4 regions of the Stutzerimonas sp. NM35 genome follow, and region 1 is predicted to be linked to each of the others. Evidence: predicted binding sites of a transcription regulator. Region 1 holds the regulator's gene; each other region holds the start of a gene.

The links. Region 1 encodes FliA, which starts transcription of late flagellar genes. Its sites were predicted from a motif close to CTAAAGTTTNNNNNNNNNNNGCCGNTAA; they were not measured.
Region 2: a site for FliA is predicted at 1,662-1,689, ahead of ACYCFC_RS20320 (methyl-accepting chemotaxis protein). Genes of this name have one in related genera too.
Region 3: a site for FliA is predicted at 2,390-2,417, ahead of ACYCFC_RS01520 (methyl-accepting chemotaxis protein). Genes of this name have one in related genera too.
Region 4: a site for FliA is predicted at 2,078-2,105, ahead of ACYCFC_RS12060 (methyl-accepting chemotaxis protein). Genes of this name have one in related genera too.

What each region holds. Positions count from the first base shown of each region.
Region 1 covers NZ_CM137728.1:556,046-559,992, forward strand. Annotated here, with positions in the region: gene flhF (flagellar biosynthesis protein FlhF) at 1-422, shown strand, start outside; gene fleN (flagellar synthesis regulator FleN) at 514-1,341, shown strand; gene fliA (RNA polymerase sigma factor FliA) at 1,359-2,084, shown strand; gene ACYCFC_RS02630 (chemotaxis response regulator CheY) at 2,351-2,725, shown strand; gene ACYCFC_RS02635 (protein phosphatase CheZ) at 2,746-3,540, shown strand; gene ACYCFC_RS02640 (chemotaxis protein CheA) at 3,552-3,947, shown strand, end outside.
Region 2 covers NZ_CM137728.1:4,375,144-4,379,090, reverse strand. Annotated here, with positions in the region: gene ACYCFC_RS20320 (methyl-accepting chemotaxis protein) at 1-1,594, opposite strand, end outside; gene ACYCFC_RS20315 (sodium-dependent transporter) at 1,788-3,248, opposite strand; gene maiA (maleylacetoacetate isomerase) at 3,397-3,947, opposite strand, start outside.
Region 3 covers NZ_CM137728.1:342,070-346,016, forward strand. Annotated here, with positions in the region: gene ACYCFC_RS01520 (methyl-accepting chemotaxis protein) at 227-2,356, opposite strand; gene ACYCFC_RS01525 (M48 family metallopeptidase) at 2,506-3,321, shown strand; gene ACYCFC_RS01530 (ester cyclase) at 3,350-3,793, opposite strand; gene ACYCFC_RS01535 (TMEM165/GDT1 family protein) at 3,879-3,947, opposite strand, start outside.
Region 4 covers NZ_CM137728.1:2,594,622-2,598,568, forward strand. Annotated here, with positions in the region: gene ACYCFC_RS12060 (methyl-accepting chemotaxis protein) at 77-2,008, opposite strand; gene ACYCFC_RS12065 (DMT family transporter) at 2,378-2,827, shown strand; gene ACYCFC_RS12070 (substrate-binding periplasmic protein) at 2,842-3,660, opposite strand; gene ACYCFC_RS12075 (TetR/AcrR family transcriptional regulator) at 3,946-3,947, shown strand, end outside.

The DNA.
Region 1 (3,947 bases):
TGATTCTCGTCGATACCGCCGGGCTTCCGGCAGGTGATGCGATGATGCGCATGCAGCTCGAAACCCTGGCCGATCGTGGCATCAAATCGAAAAACTACCTGGTGCTGGCGGCAACCAGCCAGAGCCAGGTATTGAAGGCAGCCTGGCACAACTATCGCCGTTGCGGGCTGGCGGGCTGCATCCTGACTAAGCTGGATGAGGCCGGTAGCCTGGGTGACGTGCTTGGGCTAACGATTAGCCAGCATCTGCCGATAGCCTATCTGGCCGATGGACCGCGCATCCCTGATGACCTGCAGTTGCCTCGCAGTCATCAATTGGTCAGTCGGGCGGTAAGCCTGCAATTGGACGAGTCTCCCAGCGAGGAGACCATGGCAGACATGTTTACCGGGTTGTACAACGGATCATCACGGAAGGTCGGATGAAGGCTTGGTCCCGTGATACAGACAATGAAGACGCGTTCCGGCTGAACGCATCGATGGCCCTGTGGCCCCAGCAAGATATAGGCGTGTGAAAATGGGTACTCATCCCGTACAGGTGATTGCAGTGACTGGCGGCAAGGGTGGCGTCGGCAAGACCAACGTGTCGGTCAATCTGGCGCTGGCGTTGGCCGATCTCGGTCGCAGGGTGGTGCTGCTCGACGCCGACCTTGGCCTGGCCAACGTCGATGTGCTGCTGGGTTTGACCACCAAGCGTACCCTGGCCGATGTCATCGCCGGCGAATGTGATCTGCGCGATGTGCTGATCCAGGGGCCGGGCGGCATACGCATCGTGCCCGCGGCTTCCGGGACCCAGAGCATGGTGCAGCTGTCCAGTCTGCAGCACTCTGGGCTGATCCAGGCATTCAGCGACATTGGCGATGATATCGACGTGCTGATCATCGACACCGCCGCCGGTATCGGTGATGGTGTGGTGAGTTTCGTCCGCGCCGCACAGGAAGTCCTGCTGGTGGTGACGGACGAGCCGACGTCGATTACCGACGCCTATGCCCTGATCAAGTTGCTCAACCGTGACTACGGCATCAGCCGTTTCCGCGTGCTGGCCAACATGGCACACGCACCGCAGGAAGGGCGCAATCTGTTCGCCAAACTGGCCAAGGTGACCGAGCGCTTCCTCGATGTGGCGCTACAGTATGTGGGGGCGGTGCCCTACGACGAATCTGTGCGCAAGGCCGTACAGAAGCAGCGTGCCGTCTATGAGGCGTACCCGCGCGCCAAGTCTTCGCTGGCGTTCAAGGCCATCGCACAGAAAGTGGATACCTGGCCGCTGCCGGCAACTCCGCGCGGCCATCTGGAGTTCTTTGTGGAGCGCCTTGTCAGGCCCGCCGCAGACACTCACGAATGACACCGGCTGGATTGGGTATGTATTACAGCAAGGCTCAGGCAAAAGACTCGCAATACCAGCTCATCGACCAGTACGCGCCGTTGGTCAAGCGCATCGCCTATCACCTGTTGGCGCGCTTGCCGGCGAGCGTGCAGGTGGATGATCTGCTGCAGGCCGGCATGATCGGGCTGCTCGAGGCATCGAAGAAATACGATTCGGGAAAAGGCGCGAGCTTCGAAACCTATGCCGGTATTCGCATTCGCGGGGCCATGCTCGATGAGGTACGCAAGGGCGACTGGGCGCCGCGCTCGGTGCACCGCAACTCGCGCATGGTCAGCGAGGCGATTCGGGCCATCGAGGCGAAAACCGGTCGCGACGCTAAAGATCACGAGGTTGCAGCCGAACTTGAATTGAGTCTGGATGAGTACTACGGCATTCTGGGTGACACTCTGGGCAGCCGCCTGTTCAGTTTTGATGATCTGCTTCAGGAAGGCGAGCACGGAGAGTTCGGTGAAGATGCCGCCAGCGCGCATCCCGAGCCGTTTCGTGATCTCGAAGACGAGCGTTTTCAGCAGGCGCTGGCCGAGGCCATCAGCAACCTGCCGGAACGTGAAAAGCTGGTGCTTTCGCTGTACTACGACGAAGAGTTGAACTTGAAGGAGATCGGCCAGGTTCTGGGGGTCAGCGAGTCGCGGGTGAGTCAGTTGCACAGTCAATGCGCGGCACGTTTGCGTGCCCGCCTCGGTGAGTGGCGCGCGCGCTGACGCCGGTTTGCAAAAAGCATTCGAGGCCGCTTTCTACAGGGCGCCTCTAGAAACGTAGGCGAGGCAGTCAGCGCAAGGCAAAAACAGGCGAAAAAGCGCAGTTTACGAGTTGTAAATGAGCATTTTGAGCCTGTTTTTAACGCAGCGATGACAACGCAGGTAGTTTTTAGAGGTGCCCTACAGGCTTTATCGATGAAGCCCGCAGAAAAGCCGTGAGCAGGGCTTTGGGGATTTCGGGATTTACGGAGGTGTACTTGGACAAGAACATGAAAATCCTCATCGTTGACGACTTCTCGACGATGAGACGGATCATCAAGAACCTCTTGCGCGATCTGGGTTTCACCAATACCGCCGAAGCGGACGACGGCACCACCGCGTTGCCCATGCTCAAGAGTGGCAGTTTCGACTTCCTCGTGACTGACTGGAACATGCCCGGCATGAGCGGCATCGACCTGTTGCGTCATGTGCGCGCCGATGAGCGCCTCAAGCACCTGCCGGTCCTGATGGTCACCGCTGAAGCCAAGCGCGACCAGATCATCGAAGCCGCACAGGCCGGTGTTAACGGCTACGTGGTCAAGCCATTCACGGCCCAGGTGCTCAAGGAAAAGATCGAGAAGATCTTCGAGCGCGTCAACGGCTGAAGTAGCGCCGCGAGGGTACTATGACGCAAGCAGAACAAAGTCTTGTGGAGTTTGAAGCGACTCTGCGAGCCCGTGCGCCTCAGCTGCTCGAAAGTCTGCAGCAAGGCCGCCTGGATGATACTGCGCAGATGCTCAATGAGCTTAATCAGATTCGCAACAACAGCCTCTATCATGAGGTCGGCAAGCTCACGCGCGAACTGCACAACGCCATCGTCAAGCTCGAGATGGATACCAGCGCCACGGGCGGCGATCCATCGCCGATCACCGATGCGACCGATCGCCTTTCCTATGTGGTGACGATGACCGAAAAGGCGGCCAATCGCACCATGGATCTGGTGGAAGAGTCGACGCCACTGGTGAACTACGTCAGCTACGAAGCCCAGAGCCTGACGGCTGACTGGCAGCGCTTCATGCGCCGGGACATGAATGCTGAAGAGTTCAGGGATCTTGTCCGCCGGGTCGATTCGTTTCTTCAGCGCTCCATGAACGATGGCAGTCAGCTCTCGCAGAATCTCAGCGAAATCATGCTGGCTCAGGACTTTCAGGATCTGACCGGGCAGGTGATCAAGCGGGTCACCCGACTGGTCAGCGAGCTCGAAAGCAACCTGCTCAATCTTGTGCTGATGGCCGGTCAGGTCGATCGCATGGCGGGTATCCGGCACGACTGCGAGTCGATACGCCTGGAGCAGGAAAGACAAAAACGAGAAAAAGAATCTTCCAATGGTGAAGGTCCGCAGATGCATGCCGATATACGAGAGGATGTCGTGTCCGGTCAGGATGATGTCGACGACCTGCTTTCGAGCCTGGGCTTTTAGGGGATGTGAATATGAGCTTCGACGCCGATGAGGAGATTCTCCAGGACTTCCTGGTAGAGGCCGGCGAGATTCTCGAACTATTGTCAGAGCAGTTGGTGGAGCTGGAAAGCAGCCCCGACGATACCGCCTTGCTCAATGCGATTTTTCGCGGTTTTCACACGGTAAAAGGCGGTGCCGGCTTTCTCCAGCTGCATGAGCTGGTCGAGTGCTGCCATATCGCCGAAAACGTTTTCGACATCCTGCGCAAGGGTGAGCGTCGCGTTGAACCGGAACTGATGGATGTCGTGCTGCAGGCACTGGACGCCGTCAATGCCATGTTCAATCAGGTGCGTGAACGCACTGAAGTGACCCCGGCTACACCTGAACTGCTGGCCGCATTGGCGCGCCTGGCCGAGCCGGCCAGCATG
Region 2 (3,947 bases), 690 kb from region 1:
CCACCGAGGCATGCGCGCCGACCTGCAGTTCTTCGATCATCTGCTGGATTTCCTGCGCCGAACTCTGGGTGCGATGGGCGAGGTTGCGCACCTCGTCCGCCACCACCGCGAAGCCCCGGCCGGTCTCGCCTGCCCGCGCGGCCTCGATGGCGGCGTTGAGGGCCAGCAGGTTGGTCTGCTCGGAAATGCCCTGGATCACTTCGAGGATGTGGCCGATGTCCACGGTCTTGGCATCCAGCGCTTCGATCTCGGCACTGGAGGCTCTGATCTTCTCGGACAGCTCGCGCATGGCGGCGATGTTCTGCTGGACGACCTCGCGCCCGTCCTCGGCATCCTGGCGCGCGCCGCTGGCCTGTAGCGAGGCGTCGGCCGCGTTGCGCGCGATTTCCTGGGCGGCGGCGCCCAGCTCGTTGATGGCCGCTGCCACGCTGTTGGTACGGCTGGCCTGCTCGTCGGAATTGACCATCGAGGCATTCGAGGCGTTGAGCACGCGTTGCGCCACTTCGTGGACCGCCTGCGTCGCCGACGAGACCTCGCGAATCGAGCCGTGGATACGCTCGACGAAGCGGTTGAAGGATGTCGCCAGTTCACCGAATTCGTCGCGCGACTGCACATCGAGCCGACGGGTCAGGTCGCCCTCGCCTTCGGCGATGTTGGCCATGGCGCGGCCCATGTCGGTGAGCGGACGCATCAGCACGCGGATGAGCATGCCCAGCGGCACCAGGATGAAGACCACGGCAACCGCGGTCACGATCAGCGCCGAGGTACGGAAACTCGTCAAGCTGGCATAGGCCTTGTCGCGGTCCAGGGAAATGCCGACGTACCACTCCACCGAGGGCAGGCCGGTGACCGGGCTGAAGCTGAGAACACGGGCATTTCCATCAAGGCTGGCCTCGCTGTAGCGACTGTCCAGACTCGGCGTTTCCTGCGGATAGGCCTCGCGCAGGTTCTTGCCCACCATGCCCTGGTCGGGGTGCACCAGAACGTCACCTCTGGCGCTGATCAGAAATGCATGGCCCATGCCGCCGAAGTCCAGCGCATTGATGATCTCGATCAGCGTGTCGAGGGCGAGATCGCCGCCGACGACACCCAGCGTCTGGCCATGGCTACGCACCGGTGTGGCGAGCGTCATGACCAGGCCACCCAGGCCGGCGTCGGCGTAGGGCTCGGTCAGGGTCGAGCCGCCAGCGGACACCGCGTCCTGATACCAGGGCCGTGTACGCGGGTCGTAATCGGTCGGCAGCTCTTCGTCTTCGGGCCGCATCAGGTACTGGCCTTCGACGCTGCCAAAATAGGTGAACAGGAACGTCTCGGTGAAGGCCTTCTGCTCGAACAGGCGCAGGACGCGCCGGGGATCGCTGTCGTTGCCGACGGTCTGCGCCGCGCCTTCGATCAGCAGGAGGCGACCGCTCAGCCAGTTCTGAATGTTGTCCGCCGTGATATCGCCCATCGCCTTCAGGTCGCTTTCGAGACCTGCACGAATGGTATTGCGCTGCTGGTAGTCGTTGTAGAGCGTGAACAGTGCAAACGCAGCAGTTACCACCAGGCACGCCGCCAAGAGGATCTTCTGGCTGAACTTGAGACGACTGAACATGGGAGCCCCCGCATACAAACCGATCCGTGTGGTGGCTCCTGCCGACAGTTCCTCCCTGATTCCAAACTCTTCGGCCGCTCTGGGGATAGCTTTAAAGATCACGTATTACCAAATATTCACAAATTTGATATTTCACGCCTCGGATACAAAAAAACCAGCCGCATACGCGGCTGGTTTTCTGAACAGATGCGGATCAGCTATCAGTCAGGGCCGGCAGCCCCCGTGGCCGCAAGGCCTCGCCAAGCACCGTCAGCAGACCGATCCCGGCAGCGATCCAGTACCAGCGCTGCAGCGGGTCGAAGCCCAGCCAGCCGAGGGCGTGCAGGAACACCATGAGGATCAGCACCGGGCAGACGTAGCGCACCATGTACAGCCATAGCGCGTAGCCGGTCGGCGACAAGCCCAGTTCATCGCGCATGATCTGCGAGCGCAGGCAGTAACCGGCGAGCACGGCGATGAAGATGCCCCCCAGCGGCATCATCCAGCGCGAGGTCAGGTAGTCGAGCCCGTCGAACACGGTGGTCCCGAACAGTTTCCACTCGGCGCCGACGTTGAACGAGAGCATCGCCAGCAGGCTGATGGTCAGCAGCACCGCGCCGGAACTTGCAGCGGCGCGCCTGCGGCTGAGGCCGTATTTCTCGTTCAGATAGGCGACGGTGGCCTCGATCATGGAAATCGCCGAAGTCAGCGCCGCCACCGAGACCATGGCGAAGAACAGCACACCGAAGGCAGTGCCGAAGGGCATCTGCTGGAAGGCCAGCGGCAGGCTCATGAAGATCAGCCCCGGCCCGGCACTCGGGCTCATGCCGTTGGCGAAGATGATCGGGAAGATCGCCAGGCCCGCCAGCAGCGCGACGCAGGTATCGGCAATGACCACGGTGAAGGTGGTCCGCGCGATAGACTGGTCATCCGGCAGGTAGGAGCCATAGGTGAGGATGGCGCCGGAGGCCAGGCTCAGGGTGAAGAAGGCATGCCCCAGCGCGGCCAGCAGTGCTTCGCCGCTGAGCCTGGAGGTGTCGAAGCTGAACAGGAAGGCGAAGCCCTCATCGAAGCCGCCACTGGTGAAGGCATAGCCGACCAGGATCAGCAGCATCACCGCCAGCCCCGGCATCATCCAGCGGAAGGCCCGTTCGACCCCGGCCTGCACGCCCTTGCCGACGATCCACAGCGTCAGTAGCGCCACCAGCACGCTCCAGCCGCCGAGCGCCCAGGGGTTGGCGTTGTGCGTCTCGAACACCTGTGCCAGCCCCTCGACGCTGCTGGCCGCCAGCGAGCCGTCGAGCATCTTGACCGTGTAGGCGAAGGCCCAGCCGGCCACCACCACGTAGAAGCAGAGGATCATGAAGCCGGCCAGCATGGCCATGGTTCCGACCAGCTTCCAGGCCGGGTTGCCGTTGTTCTCACGCACCACCCTGGCGATGGCGTCGATGGGACTGCCGCGACCGCGCCGACCGATGGCGATCTCGGTCATCATCAACGGGATACCGATGGCGAAGATGCAGGCCAAGTACATCAGAACGAAGGCGCCACCGCCAAATTCGCCGGTGATGTAGGGAAACTTCCAGATATTGCCCAGGCCCACCGCCGAACCGGTCGCGGCCAGGATGAAGCCCCAACGGGACAGCCAGAGGTTTTTCGGTTTTTCACGAGTCATGCGTCACCTGCTTGTTTTTATCTGTGACGGATCGAACCCGCCGCGTTCGTGGCGCGACGGAGTGCACGCAAGGTTGTGGGTAATTCGGTTCGCGGTGTCCTCATGGGTGTTGATGCGCGAAAGCGCAGCCGCTCGCGCACAGGTCCATTCAGTTCGCGTCTGGCTGCACCTCCGGAGCGGCATTAGCGAAGGCCTCCAGCACCTCGCAGCGGGCAACCCGCGCGAGGATGCGCGGATAGGCATCGAGCGGGCAGTCGAAGCGGCGGGCGTTGTAGACCTGAGGCACCAGGCAGGCTTCCAGGTAGCCGGGGCGCTCACCCATGGACAGGCCGTCGCGGAAGTCAGCCAGCTCCTGCTCCACGGCAGCCAGGCCTTGAGCAACCCAATGCCGGTACCAGGCGGCCTTCGCCTCGTCATCCACACCCAGTTCGCCTGTCAGGTACTGCAGCACGCGCAGGTTGTTCAGGGGGTGGATTTCGCAAGCGATATGCAGGGCCAGGGCGCGCACGCGGGCACGCTCCAGTGGATCGGCCGGCAGCAGCGCCGGCACCGGAAATACCTCGTCGAGGTATTCCAGAATCGCCAGCGACTGGCTGATGCGCGCGCCACCGTTGCCCTCGTCCACCAGCAGCGGCACCAGTTGCTGCGGGTTGAGGGCGCGGTACGGCTCGCCGCGCTGCTCGCCGCCGTCCCTGACCA
Region 3 (3,947 bases), 210 kb from region 1:
CCGCGCCGTAGCCTGCTCTTCGTAGGGCCGAACTTGTTCGGCTTTGCCGTTCGCTGCGGATTCGCGGTCGAATAAATTCGACCCTACAGGCGGAGCAGGGCGGTGCTTACCGCGCCGGGGCCTCTCTTTGCGTAGGGCCGAACTTGTTCGGCTTTGAAGTTCGCTGCGAATTTGCGGTCGAATAAATTCGACCCTACAGATGGGGCAGATGGTTTTCAACGGCCTGTCAGACCTTGAACTGATTGATCAACCGCCGCTGCTGCTCGGCCAGGCGGGTCAGGCCGGCGCTGGCCTGGCTGGCTTCCTCGGCGCCACCGGCGACTTCGTGGGCGACCTGGCCGATACTGACCACGTTGCGATTGATGTCTTCGGCTACCGCGCTCTGCTCTTCGGCGGCGCTGGCGATCTGATTGTTCATGTCGTTGATCTGCGACACCGCCTGGGTGATGGTTTCCAGCGCCTGTGCCGCCTCGTCAGCCTGTGCGACGCTGTCCAGGGTGCGGCTCTGGCTGCTTTCCATGACGTCTACTGCGTCTCGGGTACCGCTTTGCAGTTGCTGGATCATGCTCTGGATTTCGCCGGTGGCCTGTTGGGTCTTCTGCGCCAGGTTGCGCACCTCGTCAGCGACCACGGCGAAGCCGCGGCCCTGTTCGCCGGCTCGTGCAGCTTCGATGGCGGCGTTGAGGGCCAGCAGGTTGGTCTGTTCGGCGATGCTGCGAATGGTGATCAGAATCGCGTCGATATTCTCGCTGTCCCGCGCCAGGGTCTGCACCACCTCCACCGCACGACCGATCTCGTCGGCCAGTTCGGCGATGGACGCACCGGTGGCTGCGACGATCCGCTTGCCCTGATTGGCGGCGTGGTCGGCGCTGTTCGCGGCTTCGGCTGCCTGTGTGGCATTGCGTGCGACATCCTGGGCGGTGGCGGTCATCTCATGCACGGCGGTGGCTACCAGTTCGATCTCGGCGAGCTGGCGCTGTACGCCCTGATCGGTGCGATTGGCGATATCGGCGGTTTCTTCCGAGGCATCGCTGACTTTCTGCACGGAGCCGACCACCTCGCCGATCATGCCTTGCAGGCGCGCCAGGAAAGCATTGAAGCCGCGTGCGATCTGGCCCAGCTCGTTCTTGCTGTCGACATTCAAACGCTGGGTCAGGTCGCCCTCGCCCTGGGCGATGTCTTCGAGCATCGACACCATGCGGCGCAGGGGGCGGGTGATGCCGGCGCTGGCCAGCCAGATGGCGAGGATACCGAGCAGGGCGATGCCAAGCCCGATCGCCAGCATGGTCAGCAGGCCGCTCTGGTGCTCGGCATCGAGTTCGGCCAGCAGCTGGTCGAGGTCCTGCATCACCACGGCGAGCGGCAGCTCGAGCCTGATCGTCCAGCGCGCGTCGGTGCCTGGAAAGGTGAACGGCAAGGACACTTCGACCTGCTGCTGGGCCTTGTTCATCTGCAGCGAAGGCGTATCCAGAGGCAGTTGCTGCAGGCGGGAGAAACTGTCCCCATCGAGAACCGCGCTGGCCGAAGCGCCCAGCTGGGAAACGTCGCCGGTATAGGCGGCCAGGCGACCGTTAGTGGTGATCAGGGCAATCTCGCCGGCTCCGTTGTAGAGCTGGCTGTTCACCTGGGTCAGGAGCTGCTGGATGAAATCGATCTCGAGGTCGGCGCCAACGATACCCTGGAATTTGCCGTCGATGATGATCGGTGCGCTGAACGAGGAAAGCAGCGCCATCTTGCCGTTCATTTCATAGGGCGCCGGGTTGCCCACGCAGGGTTTGAGGGTTTCGCGCGGGCACAGGTAGTACTCGCCGGCGCGCACGCCGGTCGGTAGCAGCGTGGTGTCTTCGATGTCGCCAAGGGTGTCGAGTTTCAGGCTGCCGCTGCCGTCGCGGTACAGCCAGCTGGCGAAGCGGCCATTGAGCATGCCGGGCGTATCGCCACCGTACATGATGTCGTTGGCATCGACGCCGTTGGGCTCCCAGGCGATATACAGGCTGTTGAGCGTCGGATTCTGTTCCAGCGTTTCCCGGCCCAGGTTGATCAGCTCTTCACGGGTGAGGTTGGCCATCGGCATGCCGTCTTCGCCGGTCTTGCCTGACAGCGCATTGACCCGCGCCACGTTCGTTGCGATCAGCAGCGGCAGTTGCAACTGCGCCTGAATGCGGCTGACCTGATGCTGGGCAAGCGCACTGACGCGCTGCTCCACCATGCCCTCGATCAGCGTGCGCGTGCGCGATTCCACCATCTGCTGGGTCTGCGTACCACTCCACATGACGTAGAGCAGCAAGGCCGCCGTTACCGCAAGAATGCCGGCGCCGGCGAAGGCGGCAAAGGAGGTCTGGATCGATTTGAACATGGCAGCTTCCCGAATTTTTATTCTGGTCCATTGATATCGGCCATGCGGGGCAGGACTGTAGTGCGCCCCGATGAGCGTTGCGTGCGCCGCTGTTGCTCGGCAAGAGGGCTCGCTCTAGCATACGGCGCAGAACTCACCGGAGACGCGACATGTCAAAGCCGCATTCTTTCACCCTGGCCCTGGCCGCTTCCCTGCTCGTCGGTTGCCAGGCCGTCAACACCACCAGTGGCGGTGCCGTCGGCGTCGAGCGCAAGCAGTACATGTTCAGCATGTTGTCCACCGAGCAGGTCAACCAGATGTATGCGCAGTCCTACCAGCAAACCCTGAGCGAAGCGTCGCAGAAGGGCGTCCTGGCGAAAAACAGCGCGCTTGGCAAACGCGTCGATGGCATCGCCCGACGCCTGATTGCCGAGGTGCCGGCGTTCCGCCCGGACGCCGCCCAGTGGGACTGGGAGGTCAATGTGATCGACAGCCCGGAGCTGAATGCCAACTGCGGGCCGGGCGGCAAGATCATCTTTTACAGCGGCCTGATCGAACAGTTGAAGTTGACCGATGATGAAATCGCCGCGGTGATGGGCCATGAAATCGCCCATGCGCTGCGCGAGCATGGGCGCGAGGCGATGTCCAAGGCCTATGGCGTGCAGATGGCGACGCAGCTGGGCTCGGCCTTTGGCGTCGGCGATGGCAGCCTGCAACTGGCCAACATGGGCGTCGAATACCTGATGACGCTGCCCAACAGCCGCAGCAACGAAAACGAAGCCGACCTGATCGGCCTGGAACTGGCCGCACGCGCTGGCTACAACCCCAACGCGGCGGTCAGCCTGTGGCAGAAGATGGGCGCCGCCGGTGGTTCGGCGCCGCCGGAGTTCCTCAGCACGCACCCGTCTTCGAGCAGTCGCACGCAGGCCTTGCAGAGCAATATCCCCAAGGTGATGCCGCTGTACGAGCAGAATCGCAAGCGTTAACTACGGTCGAAGGCGAGCTGCCACTGGCTTAGATCGGTGGCAGGATGATCGGCAGAGGGTTGTCGCTGCCTAGTTGTTGCCGGGCGCTTTCCAGATCGAACAGGCTGTTGATTTCCTCGATATCGCCGTTGGGGTTGAGGGTCCACAGCGACATGACCGCCACAGTGAGTATCTTGCCGCTCGGTGGATAGCCGAACACCGGCTTCGTCAGGGTGCCGAACAGTGTGCTGGAGGTGACCACTCGGTTGCCTTCACTGAGGCATTCGTCCACCACCACTTCAATATCCGCCATGGCCAGGCGGATTTCCCGCACGATCAGGCCGAATCCTGCGCTGTTGACCGGTTGCGCGATGAACGAACTCTTGTAGCTGAAGTAGCGGCTCTGCAGCTGCTCGGCCAGCGCCAGGCGACCCTTGCCCCAGCTCAGGTCGATGTGCTGGCGAACCCGACGTTTGCGTTCCTCTGGTGACATGCAGCCTGCTCCCCCGTTTGGCCGCCAGAAGCGCGGTACGCCGGCACTCTAGCAGCACCGGGAAGCCGGCAAGTTGCGCTGCGTATCAGACTGGAAGCATGCCGTTCAGACTCAGTGCCTGGTAGGTGGCATACAGGGCCAGGGCGGCGAAGCC
Region 4 (3,947 bases), 2.0 Mb from region 1:
GCCGCTGCAAGAGCCAGCTCGCTGGCGATCCGGCCACAATAGCGTCACCGATCACCAGCAAGGACCCACAGGCTCGCTAGAGCTTGAAGCTACCCATCTGCCGGGTCAGATCATCGGCCAGACGGCTGAGCGCGCGGCAATCCTCCAGACAGCTTTGCACCTCGCTTGCCGTCGCCTGAGCCAGATCCGCGATACCCTGAACGTTCTGAGTGATTTCCTCGGTTACGCTGCTCTGCTCCTCGGTCGCCGCCGCCACCTGGGTGTTCATGTCACTGATCGCCTCGACCTGCTCGGTGATGGTGGCCAGCGATTGCCCGGTACGCTGGCTGGCCTGCACGCCAGTGCCCGTCGCCGCCTGGCTGGCATGCATCGAACTGACGGCGTTATCGGCGCCTTTATTGAGGCCCTGAATCATCTGCTGGATCTCATCGGTCGAGGCCTGGGTCCGGCTGGCCAGGGTGCGCACCTCGTCGGCGACCACAGCGAATCCACGGCCCATTTCACCAGCCCGGGCCGCTTCGATGGCGGCATTGAGCGCCAGCAGGTTGGTCTGCTCGGAAATACCTCGAATCACCGCCAGCACCTTGTCGATGGTCGCGACCTGCCGGGCAAGGTCGGTCACTGCATCCGCTGCCTGGCCGATCTCGCTGGACATACTCTCGATATGTGCAATGGATTCACCCACGACCGTACGCGCCTGCATGGCTTCGCTGCGGGCGCCTTGCGAGGCCTGCGCCGCGTTGCTGGCGTTGCGGGCGATTTCCTGCACGGTCAAACCCATCTCATGCACCGCCGTGGCGACCATGTCGGTCATCTCGTGCTGGCGCCCGGCACGCCCTGCCGTATTGTCGACCACGTGCGACACCTGCCCCACTGCGCTACGCAATTGCTCGCTGGTACGCAGCACATCGCCGATCAGCTCACGCAGGCTGCCGATAAAGCGGTTGAAGCCACGTGCAAGGTCGCCCAGTTCATCGGCCCGGCTCTCGTCCAGACGCCGCGTCAGATCGCCGCCACCGCCACCGATCTCCACCAGCGCACTGGTGACCTGACGAATCGGCTTGACCAGCCCGCGTGCCAGCAGCACCACCAGCGCGAGAAAGAACAGCGTGATGCAGGTGCCGATCAGGCTGGTAATCCACATGGTCCGCCGTGCATCACCGAAAATCTGCACTTCCGGCACCTCGCTGACGAGCGTCCAGCCAAGACTTTCCAGCGGCTGCGCCATGGCCAGGAAATGCTCACCGTCGCGCTCGAACTCGACCGTTTGCCGTTCACCGCCCAACAGCCGATCCGCGGCATCACGCCCCATGAGCTGAGCGAGATCGGCGCTGTCATTGTAATCGCTTCTGGAATGGACCTTGACCCGACCATCGCCACCGACGAGGTAGACCTCGCCGCGCTCACCGAAACGAAAGCCGCTGATCAGCTTGGACATGCGATCGAGGCTGTAGCCCAATCCAACGACCCCCAGCACCTTGCCGTCGACCTTGATGCGCTGATTGATGAACAGCGTCAGCTGCCGCGTGGCCTTGTCGATGTCGATATCGACACGACGATCTGCGCTGCCCTCGATCAGACTATAGAACCAGCGTTCGGCCGGATTGCTACGATCCAGGGTCCGGGTCAGCCCGGCTTCCGAGTAGTAGTGACCGCTCCCGAGCACAGCGATGGAGGTCGTCAGCGCGCCCTGTTGCGTCTTTACACCCTCCAGGTAACGGGTCATCGCCGCCGCCTGTGCGGCGCTCTCGCCATGCTGCAACCAGTCGTGAACCAGCGTATTGGTGGCGATACCGGAGGTAGCCGTGACCGGCTCCGTCAGGGTGCGCTCGATATCGTTGCGGATCGCGGTGATATTGGCTGGTAGCGCTTCACCGATGAGATAGCGCTCAGCCAGGCGATTGACCGCCGAGGAATACACCACAATGACGATCAGCATGCTGGTCAACAGGGCCGCGCCCATGCTGACGATCAGTTGCCACTGGATACTGCGTTGCATGAAGCGCATGGCGTAGTCCTCGTTCTGGTTTTTATTAGTATCCATTAAATTGTATACAACATTAACGTCGCTTGATTGTTATCGGCACTGACAGCCAGATCCTTAATGTCAGTCATCCGAACGAAACGAATAATGCAACGACTCCATACGCGGTCCCGGATCGCCGGTTCATCCGCTCTGAAAGCCTATCTCGCTGAAGCGGTAGCTTTGCAGGAAGGTAGCCGCCGGCATTGAGATAGTCATTGCTCCGGGCAATTATCGTCAGTATCTTGTGTACAACTTTATCGATTCAGCGGTCGCAGTTCCGACGTTTCCACCTCAGGCTGCACCACTGCCACCCCCTCTTTCACTTCCAAAGCGCTTTCTCGGAGGAATTCCATGCCCACGGTTGCCTGGTGGTTGCTCGCCTTGCCCTTGATTGCCGGGGCGATGCTGCCGCTGCAAGCCGGGATGAACGGCGAAGTTGCGCGCCAGCTGTCCAGCGTGATGAATGCCGCGCTGGTGTCCTTTGCGGTCGGCACGCTGGCGCTGCTCGTCATCGTGCTGGCCCAGCGTGATCTGCCGACCCTGCAAGGCCTGCGCGGGATTACCTGGTGGCACTGGAGCAGCGGTTTGCTCGGCGTCTTCCTCATCGCCACGGCAGCCTTCGCCGCACCGCGGGTGGGCGCCTCACTGTTCATGGCGCTGTTGCTGGCCGGGCAGTTGCTGATGGCACTGCTGCTCGATCATTACGGCTGGGCCGGCTATCGCCAGGCGTCGATCAGCCTCGGCAAGGTCGGCGGCATATTGCTGATCTTCGCTGGCGTCTGGCTGATTCGGCGCGGCTGAGCGAGGCTCGGCGATCAGCCACCCGCCGCATTCCTGGCCTTCTGCCGCTCCAGGAAGTCGACCTTCCATTGCTCCATGCCGATGTATTCCGAGTCGAGGTTGACCTCCACCTGGTGCCTGGCCTTGAGCGCGACGACGTCTTCGCGACGCTCGTCGAGAAAGCGGTCGAAGCGCCGGATCAGCTCCGGATGCCGCACGCTGGAGAGATGGTAGGCACTCCGGGTGTGCGGCAGCTTCGGGTCGAAGACCAGCGCACCGGGTTTGGTGCGGACGTTGTTCAGATAGTGCATCGCTACCACGACGTTGTAGTAGGCCCCATCGGTGTCCTGGAGCATCGCCTGACGGATCATCCGCGGCAGGTCGCTGCTGCCGACGAGCAGCACCTGATCGGTATCGATCCGTGCCTCGTAGCCCTTGGGCGTCCAGCCATCGACCACCGCCAGCCGTTTCAGCTGTTCGACACCCAAACCCACGCGCCGCGGCGCGACCATGACGCCGTCGACATAGGCCACCGCCGCCTGGCTGTAATGCACGCCATGGCCGCTCTTGTCGGAGATGGACCAGGAGGGGTTGTCCGGGTACTTGAAGTCGACACTCCCGTCGAGCAGCGCCGGCAGTAGTTCGTCGACCGGCAATGGCCGATAGATCAGCCGCACGCCGCCTTCTTCGGCGAAGGCATCGAGCAGTTCACGCGCGAAGCCCTGATACTGGCCCTGGGCGTCCAGGCTGTAGTGCGGCATGAATCGAGCGTCTTCGACGCCGACGACATAGGTCGATTCGGCGTCCGCATGGGCAGCGAACATGAGCGCTGCAGCGGCGAGCATGTGCTTCATGGTGACTCCTTGTTGACTCATTGTTCTTGTTGTGAGGCCGCACGACGAGACAAAGCACGATTGCCTCCGCCATGGCCTGATCGGCTGCAGTCGCCACTGACCGGGCGCGCCGACAGACAGGGCCGCAAAAAACAGTATCAGAACGCCACATGAAGTGTATACAAACAAGCGCACAATCTATCGATCGGGCAGCTTTCATAGCTTGGCTTGAGAGAAGTCGGAGGCCGGTGCTAGCATTCTGCGCCAGGCCAGCCGGCCTCCCTCGTAGCGAATCGAATAGGCCCAAT